One region of the Streptomyces sp. NPDC029138 genome, then DNA from elsewhere that is predicted to be linked to it. Evidence: riboswitches for the same ligand, from Rfam matches in the RefSeq annotation. Region 1 holds a riboswitch; each other region holds the start of a gene.
What was found. Region 1 has a riboswitch for cobalamin ahead of ACZ4WH_RS13085 (cobalamin biosynthesis protein). Riboswitches for the same ligand answer to the same signal wherever they lie in the genome.
Positions count from the first base shown of each region.

Region 1 (6,002 bases):
AGGTCCCCGACGCGGGCGGAGACGTTGCCGGAGGTGCCGACGACCAGGCCGTCGGTGACGGTCCGGCGTGCCGTCGCGACCAGTTCCGCCCAGAGCCGTGCCTCGTCCTGCCGCGCGTCCCGCCGCCCGCCGTCCTGTCGCGCGTCCCGGTGCCCGCCCTGGTGCCCGTCGTCCGTGTTCCGCAGCGCTTCAGCCATGCCGTGATCCTGCCAGCCGGACCGGCGGAGAGCGGGTGGGCCGGTCGTTTCCGCGCGGAGACCGTACGGCCGAACGGGCGGATATAGCGCATATCGTGCCGAAACGCTCTGAATCGTCACGGATGTGGTGATGGGCGGGCCTTCAATGATCCCTCTTGCCGACTGGACGCCCGCCATCCCGGGGGAGACACATGGCCCGTGAACGCACCCTTGTCCGCCGCCGCACCGGTCTCCTCACGGCGGCCACGGCGGCCCTCACCCTCGCCCTCGCGACCACCACGACCGCGTCGGCCGGACCACTGAGGTCGACCGGGGGACCGGAGGCGGCCGGACCCGCGGCCTCGGCCACGCTGTCCGTGCTGCCGGGGCTGTCCGCGCTGGCGGTCCTGGCCGGAACCCGGCCCAGAGGCCACGACGTGTCGTCGCATCAGAAGCGGGTCGACTGGGCGGCCGCCCGGGCGAAGGGCGCGCGATTCGTCTACATCAAGGCGACCGAGTCCACGAACTACCGCAATCCCTACTTCGCCGGACAGTACTCGGGTGCCCGCGAGGCCGGACTGATCCGGGGCGCCTACCACTTCGCCCTGCCGGACCGGTCCTCCGGCGCCCAGCAGGCCGGGTACTTCGTGCGGCACGGCGGCGACTGGCGGGCGGACGGCTGGACGCTGCCGCCCGCGCTGGACATCGAGTACAACCCGTACAACGCGAAGCACAAGTGCTACGGCCTGAGCAAGGCCCGGATGGTCCGCTGGATCCGGTCGTTCAGCGACGAGATCAAGGAGGAGACCGGCCGCCGTCCGGTGATCTACACCACAACCCAGTGGTGGAAGCTGTGCACCGGGAACAGCCGCGCCTTCTCCTCCTCGCACGCCCTGTGGATCGCCCGCCACGGCACCTCGCGACCGGGCACGCTGCCCGGCGGCTGGCGGTACTGGACGTTCTGGCAGCACGCCGTCAAGGGCAGGCTGCCGGGTGACCAAAATCTCTTCAACGGCTCGCTGAGCCGGCTGCGGATCTTCGCGCGAGGCCACTAGCCAAGGCACGCCTGGGCCGAAGACGCGAAGCGGAACCTCGCACGCGCGTTACGGACACCCTCACGCCCGCCTCAGTTCATCTTCCGTTCACCCAGGTTGCCTACGTTCATCCAGCCAATGACCTCGAACGATTGCCTGGGTAAATGGAAAGCTTCTCGCTGATCCTCGCGATTGTGGTGGTAACCGCTCTCGCGTTCGATTTCACGAACGGTTTCCACGACACCGCGAACGCGATGGCCACCACCATCTCCACAGGCGCCCTGAAGCCGAAGATCGCGGTTGCCATGTCCGCCGTCCTCAACCTTGTGGGCGCCTTCCTCTCCGTGGAGGTCGCGAACACGATCTCCAAGGGTCTCGTCGACGAGACCGGCATCCGTCCCGAGGTCATCTTCGCCGCCCTGGTCGGCGCGATCCTCTGGAATCTGCTGACCTGGCTGGTGGGCCTGCCCTCCAGTTCCTCGCACGCCCTGATGGGCGGCCTGGTCGGCGCCACCGTCGCCTCCGCCGGCTTCGGCGCCGTCCACGGTGACGTCCTGGTCACCAAGGTGCTGCTCCCGGCCGTCGCCGCGCCGGTCGTCGCGGGCCTCGCCTCGCTGCTGGCCACCCGGTTCTCCTACGGCGTCGGCGGCACCGCCGACGGCGAGGCCACCCGCAAGGGCTACCGCGCCGGCCAGATCGCCTCCGCCGGTCTGGTCTCTCTCGCGCACGGCACCAACGACGCCCAGAAGACGATGGGCATCATCACGCTCGCCCTCGTCGCGGGCGGCTCCATCGCCCCCGGCTCCAACCCTCCCACCTGGGTCATCCTCTCCGCCGGCCTGGCCATCGCGCTCGGCACCTACATCGGCGGCTGGCGCATCATCCGCACCATGGGCAAGGGCCTGACCGACCTGGAGCCGCGCCAGGGCTTCGCCGCCCAGACCAGCGCCGCGACCGCCATCCTGGCCTCCTCCCACCTCGGCTTCTCCCTCTCCACCACGCACGTCGTCTCCGGCTCGGTGATGGGCGCGGGCCTCGGCCGCAAGGGCGGCGTGGTCCGCTGGTCCACCGCGACCCGCATGTTCGTCGCCTGGGGGCTCACCCTCCCGGCCGCCGCGCTGGTCGGCGGGGGCGCCGAGTCCGTCACCGACCTCGGTGACTGGGGCACCGCCGTCGTCGCCGTCTTCCTGGTCGCCGCGAGCGCCGCGATCTGGAAGGTCTCCCGCCGCGAGGTCGTCGACCACACCAACGTGGTCGCCGACGCCGGGGAGCCGGCGGGTGTGGTGACCACCGCCATCGCCGCCGTGACCCCGCCCCCGGTGGGCGCGGTCACCGAGGACCTGACGGCCACGATCCCGGCCCCGGCCACCGAGCCCTCCCCCGCCGCCGCCCCGGCCACCCCGCCGGCCGCCGCGGTCTGACCCCGAGCACACGGTTACTGAAGGAAGCATCCCCATGAAGATCGACTGGGCGGCCCTCGGCTCCGTCTTCGGCGTCAGCCTCGCGTTCACGGTGGGCCTGGTGGTCCTGTTCACCCTCGGCATCAACGGCCTGTCCCGCCGCGAGAAGGCGGCGGCGCAGGGCGGGTCCGCCGCGCTGGCGGTGACCGGCGCGTACGTGTGCTTCGCGGCCTGCGCGGCGGCGGTGGCGTACGGGATCTACCTGATCGTCGTCAAGCCCTGACGGTTCGAAACCTCACGCATCGGCCCCGCCGGGCCACCGCTTCAGCGGGACCGGCGGGGCCGACGCATGTCGTCGGACCGGCCGTCCGGTGCCGTCCGGCGGGCCGGTGATGTGGGCCTCAGCACAGTCCGGCATCCCAGGTCAACGGCAAGTTGACGGCCGTTCCGGGCGCGTGGTGGACTGCCCAGGCCATGTACGGCGGCAAGAGAGGAAGCCGGTGCGAATCCGGCGCGGTCCCGCCACTGTCACCGGGGAAGAAACCCCGGGAGCCAGGAACTCTCACCGCCGATTCACGTCGAACCAGGGCGCGGACACCCTGAGTGAGGACACATATCGCCATGCTCGGCTGCCGATCGAGGACCAGTACCAGGCCCGTTCCTGTCCCCACGGCCGGCTGAGCCGATGGGTGCCGATCGCGCTTACGCGTACGGCGCCGCCGCCGGCGTCCTCGGTGACCTGCTCCTCGGCGATCCGCGCCGCGGGCACCCGGTCGCCGCGTTCGGCCGGGCGGCCGGCGCCGTGGAACGCGCCCTGTGGCACGACCACCGTGGCTGGGGCGCCCTGCACACCGCCGTGTGCGCCGGTGGCGCCGTCGCCTTGGGAACGCTGGCCGTTCGCGCCGTACGCCCCTCCCGTACCGCCTCCGCCGCGCTGACCGCCGCCGCCACCTGGGCCGTCGTCGGCGGCACCTCGCTCGCCCGGGAAGCCCGCGCCATCGGGCGCGCCTTGGAGGCCGGGGACGTCGAGGCCGCCCGGGCCCGGCTGCCGCATCTGTGCGGCCGGGACCCGCAGGCGCTGGACGCCGACGGCATCGCCCGGGCCGTCGTCGAGTCGGTCGCCGAGAACACCTCCGACGCCGTGGTCGGCGCCCTCGTCTGGGGTGCCGTCGCCGGAGTCCCGGGGCTCCTCGGGTTCCGCGCGGTCAACACCCTGGACGCGATGGTGGGTCACAAGTCGCCCCGCCACCGGCGCTACGGCTGGGCCTCCGCCCGCCTGGACGACGTCGTCGGCTGGCCGGGGGCCCGGCTGACCGCCGTACTCGCCGCCGTGGCCGGACCCGATCCGCGGGGTGCCGTGCGCGCCTGGAGGGCGGACGCGGGAAAGCATCCGAGCCCCAACGCCGGGCCCGTTGAAGCCTCCTTCGCGGGCGCTCTCGGCGTGCGCCTGGGCGGGACGCTCTCCTACGGCGGCCGGGTCGAACACCGCCCGGTGCTGAACGGCGCCACCGGTCGGCCGGTCCGGGTCACCGACATCGACCTGGCCGCACGGCTCTCCCGCCGCGTCGGTCTGCTCGCGCTCGGCACCACGCTCGCGGCGCGCACCCTCCTGAAAGGACGTGGGAAGTGAACGGTGGTCTCCTCGTCGCCGGCACCACCTCCGACGCGGGCAAGAGCGTCGTGACGGCCGGCATCTGCCGCTGGCTGGTGCGCCAGGGCGTGAAGGTCGCGCCGTTCAAGGCGCAGAACATGTCCCTGAACTCGTTCGTCACGCGCGAGGGCGCCGAGATCGGCCGGGCGCAGGCCATGCAGGCCCAGGCGTGCCGCGTCGAGCCGACCGCGCTGATGAACCCGGTGCTGCTCAAGCCCGGCGGTGAGCAGAGCAGCCAGGTGGTGCTGCTGGGCAAGCCGGTCGGGGAGTTGAGTGCGCGCGGGTACCACGGCGGGCGCCGGCAGCGGCTGCTGGGCACGGTGCTGGACTGCCTGTCGGAGTTGCGGGGCACGTATGACGCGGTGATCTGTGAGGGGGCGGGGAGTCCTGCCGAGATCAACCTGCGGCGGACCGACATCGTCAACATGGGGATCGCGCGGAACGCGCGGCTGCCCGTGCTCGTCGTCGGCGACATCGACCGCGGGGGCGTGTTCGCCTCCTTCTTCGGGACCGTCGCCCTGCTCTCGCCCGAGGACCAGGAGCTGGTAGCCGGGTTCCTGGTGAACAAGTTCCGGGGCGATGTGAGCCTGCTGGAGCCGGGGTTGGACATGCTCCGGGACCTCACCGGGCGGCGGACGTACGGCGTGCTGCCCTTCCGGCACGGGCTCGGCATCGACGAGGAGGACGGGCTGCGCGTCTCCCTGCGCGGGACCGTCCGCGAGTCCGCCGTGACGCCCCCGGTCGGCGAGGACGTGCTGCGGGTCGCGGTCTGCGCGATCCCGCTGATGTCCAACTTCACCGACGTGGACGCGCTGGCCGCCGAGCCGGGTGTGGTCGTGCGGTTCGTGGACCGGCCGGAGGAGCTGGCGGACGCCGATCTCGTCGTCGTGCCGGGCACTCGCGGGACCGTACGGGCGCTGGAGTGGCTGCGGGAACGCGGGCTGGCGGACGCGCTCGCACGCCGGGCCGCCGAGGGACGCCCCGTCCTCGGCGTCTGCGGCGGCTTCCAGATCCTCGGCGAGCACATCGAGGACGACGTCGAGAGCCGGCGCGGCCATGTCGACGGGCTCGGCATCCTGCCCGTCCGGGTGCGCTTCGCCCGCGAGAAGACCCTCACCCGGCCCAGCGGCGAAGCCCTCGGCGAGCGGGTCGACGGCTACGAGATCCATCACGGGGTGGCCACCGTCGACGGGGGCGAAGCCTTCCTCGACGGCTGCCGGGTCGGCCAGACCTGGGGCACCCACTGGCACGGCTCGCTGGAGTCGGACGGCTTCCGGCGGGCCTTCCTGCGCGAGGTGGCCGCCGCCGCGGGCCGCCGCTTCGTGCCCGCGCCGGACACCTCCTTCGCCGCGCTGCGCGAGGAGCAGCTCGACCGGCTCGGCGACCTGATCGAACAGCACGCGGACACGGACGCGCTCTGGCGGCTCATCGAGTCGGGCGCGCCGCAAGGACTGCCTTTCATTCCACCGGGAGCGCCCGCATGAGCACAGTGTTGTTGTTGTCGACCGCCGACACGGATCTGCTGGCGGCCCGGGCCTCCGGCGCCGGCTACCGCATCGGCAACCCCACCCGCGTCGACGTCGCCGAGGAGCTGCCGGGCCTGATCGAGGGCGCGGACCTCGCCGTCGTACGGCTGCTGGGCGGCAAGCGGGCCTGGGAGGACGGGCTGGCCGCGCTGAAGGCGTCCGGCGTCCCGACCGTGCTGCTGGGCGGCGAGACCGTGCCGGACGCCGAGCTGATG
Region 1 covers NZ_JBVHWM010000011.1:96,474-102,475, reverse strand. Annotated here, with positions in the region: gene ACZ4WH_RS13105 (class II aldolase/adducin family protein) at 1-197, opposite strand, end outside; gene ACZ4WH_RS13100 (lysozyme) at 389-1,231, shown strand; gene ACZ4WH_RS13095 (inorganic phosphate transporter) at 1,375-2,631, shown strand; gene ACZ4WH_RS13090 (hypothetical protein) at 2,666-2,893, shown strand; cobalamin riboswitch at 3,052-3,192, shown strand; gene ACZ4WH_RS13085 (cobalamin biosynthesis protein) at 3,296-4,240, shown strand; gene ACZ4WH_RS13080 (cobyric acid synthase) at 4,237-5,745, shown strand; gene cobN (cobaltochelatase subunit CobN) at 5,742-6,002, shown strand, end outside.

Region 2 (6,002 bases), on a different contig from region 1:
CGTCGTCGTACCGGGTGATCAGATACGTCTCGTTGCCGTGCGGCGGTCTCATGGGGCAGACGGGCGCCGCTGTGCGGAGATGGGCGTAGACCGCGTGCGGATCGCGCCGGAACTCCGGGGTGCACCGCTCGGCCGCGGCGACGGCCTCTTGCGTGGTGGTCACGGACGACTCCTGAGGTCGAAGAGGGTCTGGGCGTTGCCGCCGAGAATGAGCCGCTGGGACGCCTCGTCGACCGGCAACTTCTCGATCATGTGGATGAAGTCCTCCAGCGGCGCGGCCATCGGCGGCGAGTCGGTGCCGAACAACATCCGCTCGGGGCCCAGCACTTCGGCGTTCAGGCTCAGGTGCGCGGGGCTGAACGGGCTGGTGTCGACGTACATGCGGCGCAGGGCGGCGGCCGGGTCGGCGGCGGGCCGCATGGCCTTGGCCGCCGGCTCGTCGGCCGCCCGGTCCTCGGCCTTCGGCGCAGCGGAGCCGGGCGGACCGGCCTGGGGCCGCCCGGAGGGCGGCGCCCCCCCGGCCCAGTGCCGGGGGCGCGCCGCCGTCTGGAGGCGCTCCGGCAGCAGCGCCATCGCGCCGCCGCCGGTCGCGCCGATCAACCGCAGACCGGGGTACTTGTCCAGCCATCCCGCGAACGCGATCATGGCCATGCCCATCGTGACGTCGCCGAAGCGGCCGATCTGCTCGACGAAGCCGATCTCGTCCACCCGTTCCGTGCCGACCGGTTCGGCCGGGGCGTGCACCAGCACCGGCACCCCCGCCTCCGCGGCCAGCGCGAAGAAGGAGTCGGCACGCGGGGAGCCGAGCAGCTCCCCATGCACGCTGGACGTGGTGATCAGACCGACGAAGGCCGGGTCCGCGAGGGTCTCCCGGACTCCTTCGAGGTGATCGTCGTCGCCGAACGGGTTGGCGTACACGTAGCCGCGCAACTGGTCGGGGAACCTGCGGATCAGCCCCGACATCCAGGCGTGGAAGCCGCGCAGCCGGTCGCGTGGCTGGGCGTAGTTGTCGACGCCCGGCACCCGCGCCATCGCGCCGGCCCCGACGGGGCTGCCGATGATGGTGAGGTCGATCCCGGCCTCGGCGCGGGCGGCGAGCATGCCGTCGACGTCGGTCAGGCTCGGGGGCATGGGGAAGCGTTCGGCCGCTTCCGGTGGGGACAGATGCCCGTGGATGTCGATGATCACGTGTCGGTTTCCGGTTTCGGTGCGAGTGCGCGGGTGACCGCGGCACAGTCCTGGTCGCCCAGTCCTTGCTCGGTGGCGCGGACGTGGGTCTCCGCCGCGGCGGTCGCCAACGGCAGAGTCAGGCCGACTGTCGCCGCCTGCTTGGAAGCGAGCATGAGGTCTTTCGCCATCAGCCGCAGCCGGAAGTCCGGCTCGTCGAAGCGGCCGGAGGCCAGGCGCCGGGACTTGAACGCCATGACCGGCGAGGCGAAGCCGCTGCCCGCGATGGTCTTGAGGACCAGCTTCCGGTCGAGGCCGCAGGCGCCCGCCAGTTCGGTGGCCTCGGCCAGCGCCTGCACCTCTATGCCCATCAGCAGGTTGAGGAGCAGTTTCATCCGCATGCCGGACCCGAGTGCGCCCAGATGGACGACCTCCTTGCCCAGCGTCTCCAGCAGCGGGCGGGCGGCGTCGAAGACGCGCTTGTCGCCGCCGGCGAACAGCCGCAGCTCTCCGTCGCGGGCGTGGTCGCGGTTGCCGAGCATGCCGACGTCCAGGACCGAGGGCGCGTCACCGGCGATCTGCACGACCTCGTCGGGGGCGACGGTGCTGGCGCAGATCAGGACGCCGGGGTACGGGCCGTCGGCCAGCACGCCGTCCGGGCCGTGCAGCACGGCGCCGAGGGCCTCGCCGTCGGACACGACGCAGAGGGCGGCGCTCGTACCCGCGACGGCGTCGGCGGGGTGGGCGGCGGCGTGGGCGCCCGCCTCGGAGAGCGGCGCGGTGCGCTGCGGGGTACGGTTCCAAACCCGGACCTGTATCCCCTGGTCGAGGAGGCGACCGGCCAGTCCGGCGCCCATCGTGCCGAGACCGAGGACGGCGACGGGGCCGTTGACGGTGCCCGTCATGCGGACACCCCCTTGGTCTCCTTGATCACACGGAACCGCATGGACTGCCGCTGGTCGACCCACTCGCGCAGCGGGGCCACCAACTCCTGGTGCTCCGCGCTCTGCTGCCAGGCGAAGAAGTCCTCGGCCGACCGCCACTCGCTGGTGATGACCCACTGGCGGGAGTCGTCGACGGGCTCTCCGAGCCGCTCGACGATGTGGCCGGGGGTGTTGGACACGGACTTCCGGAGCTGCTCGTACAGATCCAGGAAGCCCTGCTCGCCGCCCTCGATGACGCGGACCGCGAAGACGACGTTCAGCTTCTCGGCCGACAGGCCGTTGTGGTTGGTGCCCATGTGTCTCCTCCTGAGTGAGATCCGGCAGGACACGACACCAACGGACTCATGTCCCTCGTACGGCTGCAACTCCGAATGGGGGACGGGCCGGTCGGCACAAGGGGTTCACGTTCCGTCATTAGTCATTTCGAGTGACTTACGGGGCTCCTGCCGACGGGTGACCCGCCGTACGGCGGCCGGGTGACGGCGCGTCGCGGGAGATGAAAGGATGATCGCCTTCTGAGGTGACACCGGGGCGCACCTCCCCGGGAGGGGAGTGGGGCGGCGTGCCCGAGAGGCCGGCGGAGGAAGCGGCAGGCCAGGCCGCGGAGGGAACCGGTGCGGCGCCGTGCCGGGTCGTGGTGTGCCGGGACTGCTGCTGCGGCAGCCCCAAGGTGACCGGCGTCGATCACGCGGCGCAGACCGCGCGGCTGCGCGCCGAGGTGCCCGTCCGTGTCTCCGACTGCCTCGACGTCTGTGACCAGGCCAACGTCATCGTCGTACAGCCGTCCGCCGCCGGCCGGGCCGCCGGTGCGCGACCGGTCTGGCTGGGGCTCGTCAACGATCCGGACGCGACCGAGGACATCGTCACCTGGGTGCGGGCGGGCGGCCCGGGGGTGGCTCCGCTGCCGGACATCCTCGACCTGTACGCCTTCACCCCACCGCGGCGGCGCGCGGACCGCTGAGACCCGGGCCGTACGGACTGCGGTCTTGGCCGGACGCCGGTCACGCGGTACGGTCGGTCCGAATCGACGACGGTACGACGGAAGCCGGTGAGAACCCGGCACGGTCGCGCCACTGTATGCGGGCTCCCACGGGGCGCCCGTGAGTCAGACCCGGGGCCGTCGTCCTGTGCACCACCGAGATGGGACGCGAACTCCCAGAGGAGGTCCTGCCATGGCGCAGACCGTCGCCCGGCCGACACCCACCACTCCCGCCGTCCCCGCCAAGCTGCCGCTGAAGGCGACAGCTCCCTGGGCGGTCTTCTTCGGCATCCTCATGCTGGTCCTGCTCTACTTCGTCGGCGCCGAACAGGGCGCCACCTCCGTGGTCAACGGCACGGACGTCCATGAATGGGTGCACGACGCACGCCACCTGCTCGGCTTCCCCTGCCACTGACGCGAGGGGACCGCGCGCACCCATGAACTCCGCAACCGTACGGAACCTCCTCGTACGGGGCATGCTCGCCGGCCTCGCGGCCGGCGTGCTCGCCCTCATCGCCGCCTATTTCCTCGGTGAGCCGAACGTCGACAAGGCGATCGGCTTCGAGGACGCCCACGCGCACGGACACGAGAGGGAGGTCGTCTCCCGCTCCTTGCAGTCCACCGCCGGGCTCGCCACCGGTGTCCTCGTCGACGGCGTCGCCTTCGGCGGCATCGCCGCGCTCGCCTTCTGCTTCGCGCTCGGCCGGGTGGGCCGGTTCGGCCCGCGCGCCACGGCGCTGCTGCTGTCCGGCTGCGCACTGCTCGCCGTGTACGTCGTGCCGTTCCTGAAGTACCCGGCCAACCCGCCGTCGGTCGGCGACCCCGGCACCATCGGCAGGCGGACCGCCCTGTACTTCCTGATGATGCTGCTCAGCGTCCTCCTGGCGATCGCCGCCACCCTCCTCGGCAAGCGGCTGTCGCCCGGTCTGGGCACCTGGTGGGCGACGGTGGTGGCGGTGGCCGCGTTCGCCGTCGTGATCGGCGTGGCCTACGCGTTCCTGCCCGCCGTCGATGAAGTGCCGAAGGACTTCCCGGCCACACTGCTGTGGCGGTTCCGCCTGTCCGCCCTGGCCCTCCAGGCCGTGCTGTGGGCCGGATTCGGCCTGGCCTTCGGGGAGTTGGCCGAGCGCCTGCTGACTCCCGGGCCGGCCACGGGCGCGAAGGGGCGGGCGGTTCCGGCCGCACACTGACTGCGCCCGGCCGGGGCGCGAAGGGCTGAGCCATCCGGCCGCACACCGACTGCGCCTGGCCGGCAGAGGGGGCCCTCCGGAACCACCCGGGGGCCCTCTGGCGTTCTTCGGCTCAATCCCCGGCCGGCAGACGGCTATTCGGCGTCCGGCGCGGACAGCGGACGGCCCAGCCGCAGATTCCACCGCCCGGCCCGGCCGCTCAGTTCGGTCACGGTCAGGGGCGGCACGTCGAGGCGCCAGAAGACCGCGACGGGCATGCCCAGCGCCTCCACCGCCGCCGCCCGCACCAGCTCCGGCTCGACCACGGCGAGCGTACGACCCTCCACACCCTGCGCGTCGGCCAGCCAGCGCGCGACCCGCCCGCACAGGTCCTGGACCGACTCGCCGCCATGCGGTGTGCACGCGGGGTCGGTGAGCCAGCGGCCCACCGCGTCGGGCTCGGCGGCTCCCACCTCGTCCAGCGTGCGGCCTCGCCAGCGGCCCACATCGAGACCCGTCAACTCCGGTACCGGCACGCCGTCCAGGCCCAGCGCCGCGGCCGTCTCCAGGCAGCGCACGCTGGGGGAGGCGAGCACACGGACGGCGGAGGGCAGCGACCCGGCCGCCGAACGGGCCCGCGCCGCGCCGCTGTCGTCGAGCGAGCCGCCGTCGTCGAAGCGGGCCCGCCGCAGCGACGCGCTCGTCGCGGGCGAGACGAGAAGGACTCGACTGGTCACGCGGTCGCTCCTGTCGCTGGGGTGGTGGGGTGCGGGACTCGACGGGGAAGGGTAGCGGGGGCTCGGCCTCCATCCGAACGGCCCTTGTCGTCGCCGATGCGATCGGTGACGACCCGCTGGAAGTGCGGGCACCGGGTGACATCCTCGTGACCGCAGGCCAGGGCGCACTCGATGAGGTCGAGCGAGGCCCGGGCGGCGGCGATGCGCAGGCGGAGTGCGTCGGCTTCCCGGCGGAGGACGTCCCGGCGGCTTTCCGGGGCTCTGCTCGCGAACAGGGAGCGGATGGTGTCGAGGGACAGGCCCGCCTCCTTGGCCCGCAGGATGACGGCGACCCGGGTGAGCGCGTCGGTGCCGTAGCGGCGGCGGCCCGCGCTGTCGCGCGACGGGGTCAGCAGTCCCCGTGCCTCCCAGTGCCGCAGCACGTGGGTGGCCAGGCCGAAGCGTTCCGCGAGGGCGCCGATGCTCAGGGTCTCGTCATCGCTGCTTGACTTCATGCCGACATTAAGTCGGAGCCTGGGCGGCATGGCTAGTGACACGGAAGAGACGGACGGCCTCGTCGCCATGCTGGACGCGGCCGACCGGCTGCCGGGCGCGGCAGAACTGCGGACCCGCTCCTACGAGTTGCTGCGGCTGCCGTCGGGGGCGGCGGTCGTGGACGTCGGGTGCGGTGCCGGGCGGGCGGTGGTGGAACTGACCGAGCGGGGCGTCGCGGCGGTCGGCGTGGACACCGACCATCGCGTGATCGGCATCGCTCGGCGACGGTGGCCGGACGCGGAGTTCGGGATCGCCGACGCGTACGCACTGCCCCTGGGGGACGGTTCGGTGGCCGGCTACCGGGCGGACAAGGTCTTCCACGAACTCGCCGCGCCGGACAGGGCGCTGCGGGAGGCGCGCCGGGTGCTCGCCCCGGGCGGCCGGGCCGTCGTCCTGGGCCACGACTGGGACACGATCGTCATCGACTCCGACGACCCCGCCCTGACCCGCACCATCGTGCGGGCCCGCGCGG
Region 2 covers NZ_JBVHWM010000003.1:157,755-163,756, reverse strand. Annotated here, with positions in the region: gene ACZ4WH_RS04760 (cytochrome P450 family protein) at 1-163, opposite strand, end outside; gene ACZ4WH_RS04755 (amidohydrolase family protein) at 160-1,188, opposite strand; gene ACZ4WH_RS04750 (NAD(P)-dependent oxidoreductase) at 1,185-2,072, opposite strand; gene ACZ4WH_RS04745 (antibiotic biosynthesis monooxygenase family protein) at 2,069-2,407, opposite strand; gene ACZ4WH_RS04740 (hypothetical protein) at 2,746-3,072, shown strand; cobalamin riboswitch at 3,126-3,247, shown strand; gene ACZ4WH_RS04735 (CbtB domain-containing protein) at 3,284-3,505, shown strand; gene ACZ4WH_RS04730 (CbtA family protein) at 3,528-4,280, shown strand; gene ACZ4WH_RS04725 (histidine phosphatase family protein) at 4,415-4,996, opposite strand; gene ACZ4WH_RS04720 (MerR family transcriptional regulator) at 4,993-5,490, opposite strand; gene ACZ4WH_RS04715 (methyltransferase domain-containing protein) at 5,519-6,002, shown strand, end outside.
Region 2: linked by a shared signal. The riboswitch ahead of ACZ4WH_RS04735 (CbtB domain-containing protein) and the one ahead of ACZ4WH_RS13085 (cobalamin biosynthesis protein) in region 1 are both predicted to bind cobalamin.

Region 3 (6,002 bases), on a different contig from region 1:
TCCGGTCGTCGTCCACGGCAGCGGCACCCGGCAGCCGTCGCGGCCCTTGCGGACATGGCCGGTCTGCTCCCAGATCGGGTCCTGGAGCACCTCGGTGGGCAGGTCGGCCACCTCGGGCAGGCCCAGTTCCTCCCCCTGGTAGAGGTAGGCCGAGCCGGGCAGCGCCAGCATCAGCAGGGTCGCCGCCCGGGCCCGGCGCAGCCCGGCCGCCGCGTCGATCACGGGCGCGGTGCCGCCGGACAGCAGCCAGGCGGCCGGGTCGGTGCCGGCCGGCAGCATGAGCCGGGAGGCGTGGCGTACGACGTCGTGGTTGGACAGCACCCAGGTCGCGGAGGCCCCGGCGGTCCGGGCCGTGACCAGTGAGGCGGTGATGACGTCCCGCAGCTCCTCCGCGTCCCAGCGCGCCTCCAGGTACTCGAAGTTGAAGGCCTGGCCGAGTTCGTCCGGACGGGCGTACAGGGCGCGGCGGGCACCGGGGACCCAGGCCTCGGCGACGGCCGTGCGGGGCGGGCTGTAGGCGTCGAAGATCTTGCGCCAGTCGCGGTAGATCTCGTGGACCTCGTCGCGGTCCCAGTAGGGATGGCTGCCCGGCGGCATCAGCGGCAGGGCCTGCTCGCCGGTCGCGCCGATGTCCCCGAGGTCCCGCAGCGGCTCGGTGAGGTCCTTGGCCAGGCCGTGGGCGACGTCCACGCGGAAACCATCCACGCCCCGGTCGGACCAGAACCGCAAGGTGGTGCGGAAGTCGGCGCGGACCTCCTCGTCGTCCCAGTTGAGGTCGGGCTGTTCGGGGGCGAACAGGTGCAGGTACCACTCGCCGTCGGGCACCCGCCGCCAGGCGCTGCCGCCGAACACGGACTGCCAGTCGCTGGGCGGCAGTTCACCGTGCGCGCCACGCCCCGGCCGGAAGACGTACCGCTCCCGGGCGGCGGAGCCGGGCCCGGCGCGCAGCGCCTCCTGGAACCAGGGATGCAGATGGGAGGTGTGATTGGGAACGATGTCCACGACGACCTTCAGCCCGAGCCGGTGCGCCTCACCCACCAGGGCGTCGAAGTCGTCCAGGGTGCCGAGGCGCTCGTCGACCCCGCGCGGGTCGATGACGTCGTAGCCGCCGTCGGCGAGTTCGGAGGGGTAGAAGGGGCTCAGCCACAGGGCGTCCACGCCGAGCGTGGCGAGATGGCCCAGCCGGTCGGTGATGCCCCGGAGGTCGCCGAGGCCGTCACCGTCGGCATCGGCGAAACTGCGCGGATAGACCTGGTAGATGACGGCCTGCCGCCACCAGTCGGGGTTCCTGGACGAGAGGTCCGGCGAGAGGTCTGCCATACGGGCTCCCAGGGGACGGACGACAGTACGGAATCTGTATCTGTCCACCTTGCCCGGAAAGGGAACCTTTAGCGGCCGTTCAGCCGACGCAGTGCTCCAACAGCCCCCGAACGTCCGCGTCCACCACCCGGTACCGCACCACGCGCCCCTCCTTCTCCCCCGCCACGACCCCGGCCGCCCGCAGCAGCCGCAGGGCCTGGGAGACGGCGGGGTCGTTCATCCCCGTGGCGATCGCGAGATCGGACACGGCGAGCGGCCCGGTACGGTGCAGGGCGAGCAGCAGCGCCAGCCGGTTGGCATCGGCGAGCAGCGAGAAACGGTCGGCCCAGGTGCGCAGACGCCCCGCCTCACCGATGGCGGCGATCGCCTCGCACACCCGATGCCCGTCGATGGAACGACGGTCGGCTCGGTCGGCAGGCACGAGATGCATGGGGCCAGTCTGGCAGGCCCGCTGTTTGTGATCTTCGATACCTGCGCAGGTGCGCAGCTATGCAGGAAACCGCGTGCCCCTCTACGGTGGGCGGGCCGTGGTGTTCGGGAAGTCGATGGAAGGTCGACGCGGCCCTCGCCACTGTGATCGGGGAGTTCCCGTTCCGTCCGGCATCGCCGGGCCACTGGTCGCATGACCGGGAAGGCAGGGACGGCGGACGTACGACCCGTAAGCCAGGAGACCGGCCACGGCAGCTCACGAAGTGATCCACGAGGTGCTGGAGCGTGAACCCATGGCCGATGCCGCGTCTTTCCGCTGGCGACGCGAGGACACCGTCAAGACAGTGGGGCTGATGGCGGTGATCGTCGCCCTGCACGTCGTCGCCTTCGGAATTCTGTACCTCCTCGTCGCGCCCGAGCACTACAAGGTCGGCACCGACGTCTTCGGGGTCGGGCTCGGCATCACCGCCTACACCCTCGGCATGCGGCACGCCTTCGACGCCGACCACATCGCGGCGATCGACAACACCACCCGGAAGCTGATGGCCGACGGGAAGCGGCCGGTGTCGGTGGGGTTCTGGTTCGCGCTCGGCCACTCCAGCGTGGTGGTGCTGCTGGCGCTGCTGATCGCGGGCGGCACCTCGCTGGCCGGGAAGGTCATGAACGACGGCTCCACCACCCACCAGGTGCTCGGCTTCCTCGGTACGACGATCTCCGGCACGTTCCTCTACCTCATCGCCGCCCTGAACCTGATCGCCCTGGTGGGCATCCTGAAGGTCTTCCGGGCGATGCGGGCGGGCGCGTACGACGAGAAGGAGCTGGAACAGCACCTGGACTCGCGGGGGTTCATGAACCGCGTCCTCGGCCGTCTGACGAAGTCCATTTCGCGGCCGGGACAGATGTACCCGCTCGGCTTCCTCTTCGGGCTCGGCTTCGACACGGCCACCGAGGTCACGCTGATGGTGATGGCGGGCTCGGGCGCGGCGGCGGGCCTGCCCTGGTACGCGGTCCTCTGCCTGCCCCTCCTCTTCGCCGCCGGGATGAGCCTGTTCGACACGCTCGACGGCACGTTCATGAACTTCGCCTACCAGTGGGCGTTCTCCAACCCGGTCCGCAAGGTCTTCTACAACCTCGCCATCACCGGGCTGTCCATCGCCGTCGCCTTCTTCATCGGCACCATCGAACTGGTCGGCGTCCTGCACGAGAGGTTCGGCCTGCACGACGACATCACCGGCTGGATCGCCGGCCTCGACCTCGACCACGTCGGCTACCTCATCGTCGGCCTGTTCGTGGTGGTGTGGGCGGCGGCGCTGGCGTACTGGAAGGTCGCCCGGGTGGAGGAGCGCTGGGCGGTCTCCCCGTCCGCCGCCGAGTAGCGGCTAGCGCGCGACCGTCTCCAGGTACAGCTTCACGTACCGGTCGGCGTTCACCTCCAACGCCACGTCGACCAGGGCGCGTTCACGGCCGCCCTCGTGGATCTCGGACTCGCCGAGGCGGGGGCGGCGGTCGACGACGGTCTGGCCCCTGGTGGGGCCAGGGGCGAGGGAGACCTCGACCGGGAGCAGGCGGGTGGTGATGCCGTGCGGGTCGGCGACCGCGCAGACCGCGCCCGCGTCGCCGAGGCCGCCCGCCTCCTCCGCCTGAGGCGGCTCGCCCTGGTGGGCCGGCCGGTGGGCGAGCAGCTCACCGGCGAGGCGGGTGCCGGGCTCGCCGCTGGCGCGCAGCCGGTGGACCTCGGCGCTGTCCACGACGACCTGCTGGAAGACGTCCAGGCTGTACATCGTGATCGGCACCCCGGCGGTCAGCAGGATCGCCGCCGCCTCCGGGTCGTGCCAGACGTTGAACTCCGCGACCGGCGTGGCGTTGCCGGTGGCCACCGCCCCTCCCATGAACACGATCCGCTCGATGTTCCGGGTGACCTCGGGGTGGGTGCGCAGCAGCAGGGCGATGTTGGTGAGCGGCGCGGTCGGGATCAGTGTCACCGGGCGCGGGGAGGCCAGGATCTCGCGGCGCAGGAGGGTGACGGCGTCGACGGCCACGGGGGTCCGGGCGGGCGCGGGCAGGCCCAGGTCGCCCATGCCGTCGACGCCGTGCACCGGGGCCGGGCGGGCCGGCTCCAGCAGCGGGCGCTCGGCACCCCGGGCCACCGGGATGTCGGGGGCGCCCGCCTGCTCCAGCACGGTGAGGGTGTTGCGGACCACCCCGTCCACGTCGGTGTTCCCGGCCACGCAGGTCACCGCCCGGAGGTCGAGTCCCGGGTGGCGCACGGCGAACAGCAGGGCCAGGGCGTCGTCGACGCCGGTGTCGCAGTCGATGATCACGGGAATGGGCTGACCGTCCACGGCGGACTCCTTCCGTCGTGCCGACCTTAGATCAGGCCGAGCCGACGTGACCGGTGCCGGACGGCGGTCGTCAGGTCCGGGTGCGGGTCGTTCGCCGGACGCGGGTCCGTGCCGGCCGCTCGCGCGGTTCCCCGCGCCTTTCAGGTGGGTGAACCGCAGCTCGGCTCAGAGGCGCGGGCACCCCCGTCCCACAGTGCGGGGCCGCGTGCCGCCACCCGTTCGGTGATCCGGCGCAGCAGGTCGGGTGCCGGCAGCGCTCCGGGGCGGTCGCCGTCGCGCAGGCGTACGGCGGCCAGGCCGGCGCTCGCCTCGCGTGCGCCGATCACCGCCTGGTACGGCACCAGGCGGGCCGCGCGGATCCTGGCGCCCAGGGTGCCCTCCCAGGGGCCGGCCAGTTCGGCGCGCAGGCCCAGGGCGAGCGCCTCGCGGACCAGCGCCGCCGCCGGTTCGACCTGCTCCTCGGCCACCGGCAGCACGGCCAGCTGGACGGGGGCCAGCCAGGCCGGGAACGCGCCGCCGTGGGTCTCGACGAGGTGGGCGACGGCCCGTTCGACGCTGCCGATGATGCTGCGGTGCACCATCACCGGCCGGTGCTTCGCGCCGTCGGCGCCGATGTAGCGCAGATCGAAGCGGGCGGGCTGGTGGAAGTCGATCTGCACGGTGGACAGGGTGGACTCGCGGCCGGCCGGGTCCGCGATCTGCACGTCGATCTTCGGGCCGTAGAACGCGGCCTCGCCCTCCGCCTCCTCGTACGCCACCCCGGCCTCGGCGAGGACCTCCCGCAGCAGCCCGGTCGCCCGGCGCCACAGCTCCGGGTCGGCGACGTACTTGCCGCCCGCGCCGGGCAGCGAGAGCCGGTGGCGTACGGCCTCGATGCCGAGGTCGGCGTAGGCGCGGGCGATCAGCTCCAGGGCGGCGCGGGCCTCCGCCACCGCCTGGTCCAGGGTGCAGAAGACGTGCGCGTCGTTGAGGTGGATGGCGCGGACCCGGGTCAGGCCGCCGAGCACGCCGGACAGCTCGGCGCGGTGCATGGCGCCCAGTTCGGCGATGCGGAGCGGGAGTTCGCGGTAGCTGCGGGAGCGGGAGCGGTAGATCAGGGCGTGGTGGGGGCAGAGGCTGGGCCGCAGGACGACCTCCTCGGCGCCGAGCCGCATCGGCGGGTACATGTCGTCGCGGTAGTGGTCCCAGTGCCCGGAGATCTCGTACAGCTCCCGTTTGCCGAGCGCGGGCGAGTACACGTGCCGGTAGCCGGCCCGGCGTTCGGCGTCCCGGATGTACTCCTCCAGGGTGTGCCGCACGACGGCCCCGTCGGGCAGCCAGTACGGCAGGCCGGCGCCCATCAGGGGGTCGGTGTCGAAGAGGCCGAGTTCGCGGCCGAGGCGGCGGTGGTCGGGCAGCTGGTCGTTCATCCGGGTCTCCTGGGTGCGGGAGGCGGACGTCCCGGTGCGCGACGAAGCCCCGGGGCGTGCGCCCCGGGGCTTCGGTGCTGGTCAGGTGTCAGCGCGCCGGGACGGTCTCCGGCGTCGTCGTGCTCGACGGGCACAGGTGGGCGCGCTGCATGGACGGCACCGTACCGGCCCCGCGAGGACCGCACCACGGATTTTCCGCCGCCGCCTCACCCGTACGGCCCGGAGCGCTGGTGGCCAGGTCAGGGCGGTGATGCCGTGAGATCAGGCACCCCGGCCGCACGCAGCCCAGGAGGCACGATGTCCCCCGCGATACCCCACCTCCCCCGTGCCGTCGTCCTCCCCCTGATCGGCGCCGGCCTGCTGACCGCCGGCGGCTGCGCGGCCCTCGGTCTGAAGCACCCGGCGAGCGCGCCCCACCCCCTGCCCACGCTCGACCGGCCGGCCCCGACGTCCAAGGCGTCCGCGCGGGCCGACGGCTCCTCGCTCAGCGACGATCAGGCAC
Region 3 covers NZ_JBVHWM010000006.1:3,946-9,947, forward strand. Annotated here, with positions in the region: gene ACZ4WH_RS08325 (glycoside hydrolase family 13 protein) at 1-1,320, opposite strand, end outside; gene ACZ4WH_RS08330 (ArsR/SmtB family transcription factor) at 1,400-1,750, opposite strand; cobalamin riboswitch at 1,832-2,014, shown strand; gene nicT (Nickel transporter NicT) at 2,043-3,125, shown strand; gene ACZ4WH_RS08340 (nucleoside hydrolase) at 3,129-4,091, opposite strand; gene thrS (threonine--tRNA ligase) at 4,232-5,500, opposite strand; gene ACZ4WH_RS08350 (hypothetical protein) at 5,798-6,002, shown strand, end outside.
Region 3: linked by a shared signal. The riboswitch ahead of nicT (Nickel transporter NicT) and the one ahead of ACZ4WH_RS13085 (cobalamin biosynthesis protein) in region 1 are both predicted to bind cobalamin.